One region of the Bacillus sp. 41-22 genome, then DNA from elsewhere that is predicted to be linked to it. Evidence: predicted binding sites of a transcription regulator. Region 1 holds the regulator's gene; each other region holds the start of a gene.
The links. The regulator LexA, encoded in region 1, represses DNA repair genes until DNA is damaged. The targets are predictions, from matches to a motif close to CGAACATATGTTCG.
Positions count from the first base shown of each region.

Region 1 (3,859 bases):
GGTTTGTTGTTATGTATTGTAGCTTATTATAGTACGAAGTGGTTTAAAAGATTATGTGTACGCTATGTAGTCTGGAACTTCAAAATGATAAAAGGGGAGTAGATGATGAAAAAGATATTATTAGTAGCTATCGCTTGTATCATTATTGGAGTAATAGGGATTTCACAAACATATGAAAAAGCAGTACAAACTGCAGAGAAAGGAGATAAAGAGGACGTAATTAAAAACGAAACGCTAAAAAATGTAGAAGTTAAGTTAGATGCTGGAGATATTGTTGTCCAAAAATCTCCTGATTCCTCTTTTTATGTAAAGCAAAAAGGAGACGTAAGTAAACAGGAGATTCGTATTGCTGAAGATGGTGATACATTAAAAATCATAGGGGAAATAGAAAAAGGTGTTTCATTTGATTTTTCATTTTACAATTTCGGATTTCAAACGCCTACATTGACTATATTAGTACCTGAACGTTCTTATCAAGAGATAAAAGTAAATTCATCCGCTGGACAAATAGAAATAAGTAATGTGAAAAGTGACCGCGTAAGTGTTGAAACACTCGCCGGAGAAGTGGATTTGAAACATGTAACAGCAAAGAGTGTGGAGGGGTCTACAAAAGCTGGTGAGGTGAATTTTAAAAAAGTCATAGGGAAAGTAACAGCAAAAACGGCTAGTGGGGATATAGATATTATTGATCATGATTCTAAATATGATTTAGAGGTAAGTTCAACTGCTGGAGATGTAGATATTACTTTATTGGAAAAACCACAAGATGCAGTTATAACTGGGCAAACTGCTGCTGGAGACGTGACAATTTTTAATGAAGACAATAAAAATATAACGATTGGTAATGGTAGTAAAAAGATTAGCGGTAAAACCGCTGCTGGAGATGTTACTATTGAAACGCGTTAATAATTAATGAAACGCATTCTTTTGAATGAACGGAAATCTATCAAAATATAAAAAGAAGATAATTACCTATATAAATAAGGGAATTATCTTCTTTTTATTATTTTTAATGTAAATCACGATATACGCCAATTACTTTTCCAATAACTGACACTTGTTTTAAAATAATAGGTTCTAGTGAAGAGTTTTCCGGTTGTAGACGGAAATGATCTTTTTCTTTATAGAAACGTTTAACAGTTGCTTCGTTATCTTCTGTTAAAGCAACTACAATTTCACCGTTGTATGCAGACTGTTGTTGGCGAACAACAACTAAATCACCATCAAAGATACCGGCTTCAATCATGCTATCTCCAGAAATGCGTAACATAAACACTTGATCTGCTCCAGCAACGATACTAGCTGGAAGTGGGAAGTGATCTTCTACACTTTCGACTGCTGTAATCGGTAAACCGGCAGTAACTTTTCCGATGATTGGAACTTGAATAACAGATTGTGTTTCCGTTCGGTTGTCACCTAAAATTTCAATTGCGCGTGGTTTTGTTGGATCGCGTCGAATATATCCCTTTTCTTCTAGTCGTGATAAATGTCCGTGCACTGTAGAACTAGAAGCAAGGCCGACTGCTTGACCGATTTCACGTACGGAAGGTGGATATCCTTTTTCTTGTACTTTTAGCTTAATAAAGTCGAGAATGTCTTGCTGGCGTTTCGTTAACTTTTCCATGTTTTCTAACACCTCGTTTTCTTTCATTTTTCTTATTATTAAGTATAACATGCGAAAAAACATTCTACAAACATAAGTTCGAACGAAAGGCAAATTTATGATACACTATAAGGAAAATATAGTGAGAAAGAAGGGTTCAAAATGAATGCAATTATTTATGCACGTGTGAGCACAACAAAAGAAGAACAGGAAACATCATTATTGCGTCAAAAAGATGAATTATTGCATTTAGCTGAGCGCTATCAAATGGATGTTACAAAGGTAATTGAGGAGCAGGCTAGCGGTTATACAATTGAACGTGATGGCATATTAGAAGTGCTAGATACAATTCGAGATGAACAAGTTGATGTACTACTTATACAAGATGAAACGCGTCTTGGTAGAGGAAATGCAAAGATTGCATTAATGCATTGTTTACATAAAGAGGGGATAAAAGTTTATACACACACACATAGTGGTGAATTACAGCTTTCAGATTCTGATTCGATGGTGCTAAATATAATTGGGATCGTTGAAGAGTATCAAAGAAAGATCCACAATTTAAAAATTAAACGTGGCATGCAAAGAGCAGTGGAGAAAGGATTTCGTCCAGAAAATAATTTGAAAAATCGTCATTTAAGCGTAGGACGTGAGAAAAAAGAAGTGCCAATTGAGGAAATTGTACGTTTGCGCCGGAATGAATTAACTTTTGAAGAAATTGCAGCAACACTTCGTGGTTTTGGTCATGATGTTTCAAAAGCAACTGTACATCGAAGGTATGTAGAATATACAAAGCAATTGCTTGATAAAGAGGACTAACTATTGTATGATAATAATCAGTTTTGAGTAGAAGGGGGATTCGAGATGCCAAGTCAAGAACTCATTGAACGCATTAACTTCTTAGCGAAAAAAGCAAAAGCTGAAGGCTTAACTGAAGAAGAACAACGTGAGCGCCAATCGCTTCGTGAACAATATTTAAAAGGATTTCGTCAAAATATGTTAAACGAATTAAAAGGAATTAAAGTCGTTAACGAAGAAGGCACGGACGTTACACCGGCGAAATTAAAAGCTTTAAAAAAGCAGGATAATGCAAAATTAAATTAAAAGATGGGCATAGCCCATCTTTTTTTATTTGTTAAAATTGTTATTTAATAACTTTCCAGTTTTCATTTTTCGTTGCTTCTATCCTTTTATGCTTCAATATATAGTTAGCGATAAGTTCAGACATATCTGTTGGTATGTCTTTTACTACTGGTTTATTTTGAAACATAAAGAAGTTCCCGCCACCGCTTGCACGATAATTATTCATAACAACGTCATATTCTTCATTCATATTAAGAGGAGCGCCTTTATACTGCAAAGACTCTACTCTCTCTCCAATTGGTTTTGAAATGTTTAATACATACGAAATCCCTTCCCACATATCGTAATTATAGTGTTGTGGTTTTGGTTCTATATAGGTAGGGTTTACGATGATGGTTCCATCTGCTTTTAATGTGAAATAAGAAGCAGAGAGTTCGAGAGCATTTTTTATATCCGCTCCGGTTATTCTAATTACTTTTAATGTATTTGGATAAATATAATTAGAAACGATGTCACGCATTGTTACATGTTTAGGGAAACCTGGAGATGTATTATGAAACAAACTTGTACAAGAAATTGAAACATTAGCTATATCCATCTGTATTTTATTTATGAATTCAATAAAAGGATGGTCTTGCAAACGTGTTTGCATAGCATCGGAAATTTGCATATCCCCATAAATTATTCCAATAGGTTTATCAAGCCAATTTTGTGTTTTCTCTTCATAATTGGCAACCAAGGAAAGAACATCTTGGTCTGCCGCAATTCCTTGTACGGGCAATAACTCTGAATAACTCTCTTTTTTCACCCATTTTTGTTCTGCTTTTTCGAATGTTACTGTTACTTTTCCAACTGAGTGTCCATTGCATCCGGTCTGTAAAATTGTTACACCATTAATCACGGTGTGAGCGATTTCTCGGTGTTGGTGGCCTGTTAGTAAAATATCTATGCCTTCAATTTCATGGCACATTGCATATCCTTGGTTTTCACCTGTTAAAACTTCAGTCGGTACTCCGGTTTGTAAATCACGTTCAAATCCCCCGTGATAGGCTACGACTAGTAAATCTGGTTTTTCATGTTTACGGATGTAAGAAACCCATTTTTTTGTTGTTTCAAATGCATCTTCAAATTGTAAATCTTTAATATGATGTGCTTGTTCCCAATGGGGGATGT
Region 1 covers NZ_CP084035.1:3,490,327-3,494,185, reverse strand. The annotation lists gene LCF45_RS17795 (DUF1700 domain-containing protein) at 1-102, shown strand, start outside; gene LCF45_RS17790 (DUF4097 family beta strand repeat-containing protein) at 103-906, shown strand; gene lexA (transcriptional repressor LexA) at 1,010-1,624, opposite strand; gene LCF45_RS17780 (YneB family resolvase-like protein) at 1,766-2,422, shown strand; gene LCF45_RS17775 (DUF896 domain-containing protein) at 2,468-2,707, shown strand; gene LCF45_RS17770 (bifunctional metallophosphatase/5'-nucleotidase) at 2,748-3,859, opposite strand, start outside.

Region 2 (3,859 bases), 1.4 Mb from region 1:
TACAAACTACTTGAAAGTTACGTTACGTCATCTTTTATAATGAAGGAGAAGAGGTGATGGAGTTGATTTCAATTCAAGAACTAACGAGGGAAACAGGGGTTACAGTAAGGACGTTACGTTATTATGATCAAATTGATTTATTAAAGCCGAGTGGGAAAACTGATGGAGGACATCGGTTATATAGCGAGAGAGATGTTGTTCGTTTGCAGCAAATTTTATTTTTAAAAGAAATGGGTTTTTCATTAAAAGAGATTACGAATATGTTAATAACGGATGAGCTCAATTTAAAAGTATCGCTTGAAAAGCAACTTAGATTTGTACAGGAAGAACAGAAAAAATTTAATCGAATGGAACGTATTTTACAGGCAGTTGTTTATTCAGTAGATGTGGAGGGAGAACTGGATTGGAAAGTTATGTTTGAACTCATTCAGCTTTCGAAACAGTCTCCGCGAATACGTGAGATGTTTCAAAATGAAGTTTTTTCTAAGGGAGAACAAAAGTTGCTTCATAATTTGCCGAACATGAGTGAAGAAGATCCGAATGTTTTAGAATGGGTAAATTTATTGAAGCAACTACGTAACTTTATGAAAGACGGTAAGGAAGCATCATGTGATGAAGTACAAGGCGCAACAAAGAAATTAATGCAGAAGTGTTTAGAGATGGCAAATGGTGATGAAGCATTTTTAGATAAATTGTGGGAAGTAAGAAAGTCAAAAGAAGATTCACAGAAAATGAGTATGTATCCAATTGAAGAAGAGCTTCTATTATATATGGATGAGGCTTTTCGTATATATGACGAAAGGGAGAGGGATAAATGAGTATACTTGCAGAATATCGTTGGTATTTTTTAATTGGGGCAGAGATTGTATTTTGGTTATCAGCTATCGGATTCTTTTTACTAAGGTATGGATTTCGCTTGAAAAAGGCAAGTTTTATTATGGGGATTGTGCTACTTGTAAATGAAGTGTTTATTTTAACTTTAGGAGTAGTGGACTACTATCAAACAGGGAAGTTCTCTAATTTTCAAATCATTACGGTAATCATTTTATTATATGCAGTTTTTTATGGGAAAAAGGATTTGAAGAAATTAGATATATATGTACAAAAATTAGTTGCGAAGTGGCGGAATGAACCGGCGCCTATTATCGAAGAACCACTTGAAGTAACAGGGATGGCGCATGCGAAGCAGGAAATAAAAAATTGGGTTTTACATCTTATTTTGTTTATTGCGGTTCATATATTCTTTTTCTTCATGTATGGGCTTATTCCAGTAGAACAGTGGGGGAATTGGTTAGAGTCAGGAATCGTTTTAAATAAAACAGCAAGCCGTGTAAGCCAAGTATGGGCTATTATTCTTTTAGTGGATACTGCGATTTCATTTTCATATGTTATTTTTCCGAAGAAGGAGAAAGGAAACAAGAAGCTACTTTCATAGAGGAAAGTAGCTTTTTTCTAGTATACCAATAGTTTGTATAGGAGAGGATAACAATAGGGAAAAGAACAGGTTTTATATGCTTATTTCTCTATAGTTTAGTAGCATGTTCACAACCTAACAGTGCAATTGATAAGAAGAATGATGTCGTTGCAAAGGGGGCAGAAATTTCTAATCTAGATAAATTCGAGAAGTTCATTTGGAATGTGGAACAAGGGAAAGTTGATAAAATAAGAATTGTACAGTATACACATGAAGGTGATCCTGTTTTTCAAACGTTAGAGCATAGTGAGAAAGATATACTTTATGTGTTAGATAATAGACAAGATCAATTTGCTGGTGACCATAAAGGGTTACATAAAGATAGTTGTAAAAGGATTGTTAAAGAGCAACGTGAATCAGAAACGGCATATAGGTTAATAGATTGTACGAATGAAAATGGGCGCAATGGATATGACTTATTATATGTACTTGAAAAATAGAGTTAGTAGAGGAAGGAAGTATTTATTCCTTCCTTTTTCTATATATAACTTGTCGAAAACTTTACCGAATATCTGTTCGTTTTTTTAGGTTTTTTATGGGCATTCGTGGTAAAATAATAATACAGATTTTTATGAGGAGGTCGGTTTTTAGTTGGAACATCCATTTGAAATTATCTCAGAGTATTCCCCGCAAGGTGATCAGCCGGGAGCGATAGAGAAGCTTGTAGAGGGAATTAATAGTGGAAAGAAAAAGCAAGTGTTGCTTGGAGCGACAGGAACGGGTAAGACATTTACGATTTCAAATGTCATTAAAGAAGTGCAGAAACCAACACTTGTAATGGCTCATAATAAAACGTTAGCAGGACAGTTATATAGTGAGCTGAAAGATTTCTTTCCTAACAATTCTGTGGAGTATTTTGTTAGTTATTACGATTATTATCAGCCGGAAGCGTACGTACCACATACGGATACGTTTATTGAAAAAGATGCGCAAATTAACGATGAAATTGATAAATTACGCCACTCGGCAACGTCTTCTTTATTTGAAAGAGATGATGTTATTATCGTTGCGAGTGTTTCGTGCATATACGGTTTAGGTTCTCCGGAAGAATACCGCGAGTTAGTTGTTTCGCTTCGAGTTGGTATGGAAAAGGACCGCAATCAATTGCTTCGTGAACTTGTTGATGTACAGTATGGACGTAATGATATTGATTTTAAGCGTGGTACATTCCGTGTGCGCGGAGATGTAGTTGAAATCTTCCCCGCATCACTTGATGAGCATTGTATTCGAATTGAATTTTTTGGGGATGAAATAGATCGTATTCGAGAAGTAAATGCATTAACGGGTGAAGTATTAGCAGAACGTGATCATGTAGCAATCTTCCCGGCATCTCACTTCGTTACACGTGAAGAAAAGCTGAAGGTCGCTATTGAAAATATTGAAAAAGAATTAGAAGAGCGTTTAAAAGAATTAAATGATAACGGTAAGTTGTTAGAGGCGCAGCGCATAGAACAGCGAACGCGTTATGATTTAGAAATGATGCGCGAGATGGGCTTTTGTTCAGGGATTGAAAACTATTCCCGTCATTTAACACTTCGTCCAGCAGGCTCAACGCCATATACTCTTTTAGATTATTTTCCAGAGGATTTCTTAATCGTTATGGATGAGTCGCACGTATCGGTTCCGCAAGTAAGAGCGATGTATAACGGGGACCAAGCACGTAAGCAAGTGCTTGTTGATCATGGATTCCGTCTGCCATCAGCTTTAGATAATAGACCGCTCACGTTTGATGAGTTTGAAGAGAAAACGAATCAAGTTATTTACGTTTCGGCAACGCCAGGACCGTACGAGTTAGAGCAGTCACCGAAAGCAATAGAACAAATTATTCGTCCAACAGGGCTTTTAGATCCACCAATTGATATACGACCAATTGAAGGACAAATAGATGATTTATTAGGAGAAATCCATGACCGGATTGCGAAAAATGAACGTGTATTAATTACGACTTTAACGAAGAAAATGTCAGAGGATTTAACGGACTATTTAAAAGATGTAGGAATTAAAGTGAATTATCTTCACTCTGAAATTAAAACATTAGAGCGTATTGAAATTATCCGTGATCTTCGCCTTGGTAAGTTTGATGTACTTGTCGGTATTAACTTATTACGAGAAGGATTAGATATTCCAGAAGTATCACTTGTAGCTATTTTAGATGCTGATAAGGAAGGGTTCCTACGTTCAGAGCGTTCATTAATTCAAACAATTGGTCGTGCGGCGCGTAATGCAAACGGCCGCGTTATTATGTACGCAGATCGCATAACGAGATCGATGGGAATTGCAATTGAAGAAACACAGCGTCGTCGTAGTATACAAGAAGCTTACAATGAAAAGCATGGTATTACGCCGAAAACGATTCAAAAAGGAGTACGTGACGTTATTCGTGCG
Region 2 covers NZ_CP084035.1:4,907,453-4,911,311, reverse strand. The annotation lists gene LCF45_RS25365 (MerR family transcriptional regulator) at 57-818, shown strand; gene LCF45_RS25360 (hypothetical protein) at 815-1,435, shown strand; gene LCF45_RS25355 (DUF4362 domain-containing protein) at 1,483-1,914, shown strand; gene uvrB (excinuclease ABC subunit B) at 2,066-3,859, shown strand, end outside.
Region 2: a site for LexA is predicted at 1,980-1,993, ahead of uvrB (excinuclease ABC subunit B). Genes of this name have one in related genera too.

Region 3 (3,859 bases), 520 kb from region 1:
AATATGTTAAAAGATAGATTATTAATTTTTTTTTATGCAAGCTGAAGAATGGAGATACAATGATGAAAATATACGAGACAGATCGTTTACATTTAAGAGAAATTGATGAGTCGTATGCGGAAAAAGTTCTTCAATATTACGACAAAAATCGTGAATTTTTAAAAGCGTGGGAAGAGTATAGACCGGAGGGGTTTTTCACGTTAGATTATCAAAAGAAAAAGTTACAAAAGGATAGAAAAGAGTTCGCGGAAGGCAAGATTATCAGGCTTTGGATTTTTAAAAAGGGTGATGATACAAAAATTATTGGATGTATTTCATTTAATCTAATTGTTCGCGGAATTTATCAATCTTGTGTACTCGGTTATAAATTAGATAAGGAAGAATTGAATAAAGGTTACACAACAGAAGCGCTTAGAAAAGCAATTCAAGTTACCTTTGAAGAATTTCATTTACATCGTATAGAAGCACCAATTATGCCACGAAATTTAGCATCTATACAAGTAGTGACGAAGATAGGATTTCAATATGAAGGTGTATCTCGAAAAATGCTAATGGTAAATGGCATCTGGGAAGATCATATGCGCTGGGTATTGTTAAACGAGTAATAGAAGGCAGATGGGTATCTAGATGTGTTAACCATCTGTTTTTTGTCTTGTATTTCGAAACTTTTGCGAAATTCTGTTATAATTAATGTTGTTACATACATAATGGTAGTGCAGGAGGCGCAGTCTTATGATTAATCAAGAACGTTTAGTAAATGAATTTATGGAGTTAGTACAAGTAGATTCTGAAACAAAATTTGAAGCAGAAATTTGCAAAGTGTTAACAGAGAAATTTACTGCTTTAGGTGTAGAAGTATTTGAGGATGACACGATGGGTGTGACTGGTCATGGTGCAGGTAACTTAATTTGTACTTTACCAGCAACAAAAGACGGTGTTGATACAATTTATTTCACTTCTCATATGGATACAGTAGTTCCTGGTAATGGAATTAAGCCTTCTATTAAAGATGGATATATCGTATCAGATGGTACTACAATTTTAGGAGCCGATGACAAAGCAGGATTAGCATCTATGTTTGAAGCAATTCGTGTCTTAAAAGAGAAAAACATTCCTCATGGTAAAATTGAATTTATTATTACAGTTGGAGAAGAATCTGGTCTTATTGGCGCAAAAGCGTTAGATCGCGAGCGCATTACTGCAAAATATGGTTATGCATTAGATAGTGATGGAAAAGTTGGTGAAATTGTAGTTGCAGCGCCAACACAAGCGAAAGTGAATGCGATTATTCGCGGGAAAACAGCTCATGCTGGCGTAGCACCAGAAAAAGGTGTATCTGCAATTACTATCGCAGCAAAAGCAATCGCAAAGATGCCACTTGGTCGTATCGATTCTGAAACAACTGCAAATATTGGACGTTTTGAAGGTGGTACACAAACAAATATCGTTTGCGATCATGTTCAAATCTTTGCAGAAGCTCGTTCTTTAATAAATGAGAAAATGGAAGTACAAGTTGCAAAAATGAAAGAAGCATTTGAAACAACTGCAAAAGAAATGGGTGGTCATGCAGACGTTGAAGTAAACGTTATGTATCCAGGATTTAAGTTTGCTGCTGGCGATCACGTTGTAGAAGTTGCGAAACGTGCAGCTGAAAACATTGGTCGTACGCCTTCTCTTCACCAAAGTGGTGGCGGAAGTGATGCGAACGTAATCGCAGGACATGGTATCCCAACAGTTAACTTAGCAGTTGGTTATGAAGAAATTCATACAACAAATGAAAAAATTCCTGTTGAAGAATTAGCGAAAACAGCAGAATTAGTTGTAGCTATTATCGAAGAAGTAGCGAAGTAAGTAATAAAGTCAAAAAGACGTGTGAACCAATTATGGTTTACACGTCTTTTTTTATTTTGATTCAATTGCTTTCACAAGGCGGATAAGCCAATATAAGAAGACCCACGGAAGTACATAAGTTGTTGCAAAACGTATGAAATGAGAGAAGATTCCTAAAGCGTAAATGTTAATGTTAAAAAGGGGAAGTAACAAATAATTAATCGCAAGGATTACTATAATAATAATAAATACATAATTGAGTTTATTATGTTGTTTCATAACGATTCACCTCCTTTACAATAATATCCATTTGTTACGTGCAGTATAGCAAAAAATAGATAGAGAAAAGCCAATAATTATTATAACGTGTAAAGAAATTTGATATAATGAAGGAACAAATGTTCTTTAAGGGGTGAGTAGTATGCGAGAAATGTATCCGAAAAATGGACGTGTTATTTTACATGTAGATATGAATTGTTTTTTCGCATCTGTCGAAATTGCTCATGACCCATCATTACAAGGAAAGCCATTAGCGATTGCGGGGAATGAAAAAGAGAGAAAAGGGATTATCATAACATGTAGTTATGAGGCGAGAGAATATGGAATACGTACGACGATGCCTCTATGGGAAGCGAAGCGATTATGCCCGCAATTAGTTGTGAGGCACCCTAATTTTACATTATATCGAGAAGCTTCATTTCAAATGTTTCAAATTCTTTCCCGTTTTACAGAAAAAATACAACCGTTTTCTATAGATGAAGGGTATTTAGATATTACAGATTGCTATGTGCTCGGTTCGCCTCTTGAAATAGCGAAGATGATTCAACAAGCGTTACTAACAGAGTTACAGCTTCCATGTAGCATTGGGATTGCCCCAAACCTTTTCCTAGCAAAGACTGCTTCAGATATGAAAAAACCTCTTGGAATTACAGTACTTCGAAAACGTGATATCCCAGAAATTATTTGGCCACGATCAGTTGCAGAGATGCATGGAATCGGAGAGAAAACAGCTGAAAAACTAAAAGACATTCATATACATACAATTGAACAGTTAGCAAAAGGAGACGAGCATATCATTCGCGCTAAAATTGGAAAGCACGGTGTTGATTTACAAAAACGTGCAAAAGGTATGGATGACAGGGAAGTTGATCCGAATCAAATGGGACAACATAAAAGCGTTGGAAATTCGATGACTTTCTCAAAGGATATGGACGAAGAAAAAGAATTACTTGATATGTTAGAAAGATTATCGAAATCAGTAAGCAAAAGGCTACAAAAACGAACTCTCGTTAGTTATAACATTCAAATTATGATTAAATACCATGATCGTCGCACGGTAACACGGAGTAAACAATTGAAAAATGCAATATGGGAAGAACGGGTTATTTTCCAAGCAGCATCACGTTTATGGAAGCAACACTGGGATGGTGATTCTGTTCGCCTGTTAGGTGTTACAGCTACTGAATTAGAGTGGAAGACAGAATCAGTGAAACAGTTAGATTTGTTTTCATTCGAAGAAGATGCGAAAGAAGAGCCGTTACTTGCTGTTATTGATCAAATTAATGAAAAGTATGGAACACCTCTTTTACAGAGAGGTAGTCAATTATTGCGTAAGCAAGAAAAGTCGTTTCAGCAAAAATTAGAAAATAAGTTTATGTAGAAGGTTTTAGAGATTTAAACCCTTCTTTTTTAGATGGAAGAGAGGGTCCAGCCATTCGATGTCTCCATTGTCTTTCCATTCCGATGCAAGCTCCTACAATAATTGCTATAAATAACCTTAATACGATGTCATACCATATCATCATGGTTACCTCCATACATATAAGTACATGTTTATATTTTTTGAGAATGAGTGAGAAATACCCACTCATTCTCATTTTTACAACCAGCTGTGGAATTTTTTAATATAAAGCTTTTTCAGGAATTGTGTTAAGAAAGCATAGCCTAATAATATTCCTATGAGCCACGGGAAGTAGCTTAGTGGTAATGCTTGTAAACCAATTGCTGCACCAAGTGGTGAGAATGGAAT
Region 3 covers NZ_CP084035.1:4,012,198-4,016,056, reverse strand. The annotation lists gene LCF45_RS20465 (GNAT family N-acetyltransferase) at 60-605, shown strand; gene LCF45_RS20460 (tripeptidase T) at 733-1,851, shown strand; gene LCF45_RS20455 (hypothetical protein) at 1,903-2,109, opposite strand; gene LCF45_RS20450 (DNA polymerase IV) at 2,252-3,490, shown strand; gene LCF45_RS20445 (hypothetical protein) at 3,483-3,632, opposite strand; gene mgtA (magnesium-translocating P-type ATPase) at 3,710-3,859, opposite strand, start outside.
Region 3: a site for LexA is predicted at 2,222-2,235, ahead of LCF45_RS20450 (DNA polymerase IV). Genes of this name have one in related genera too.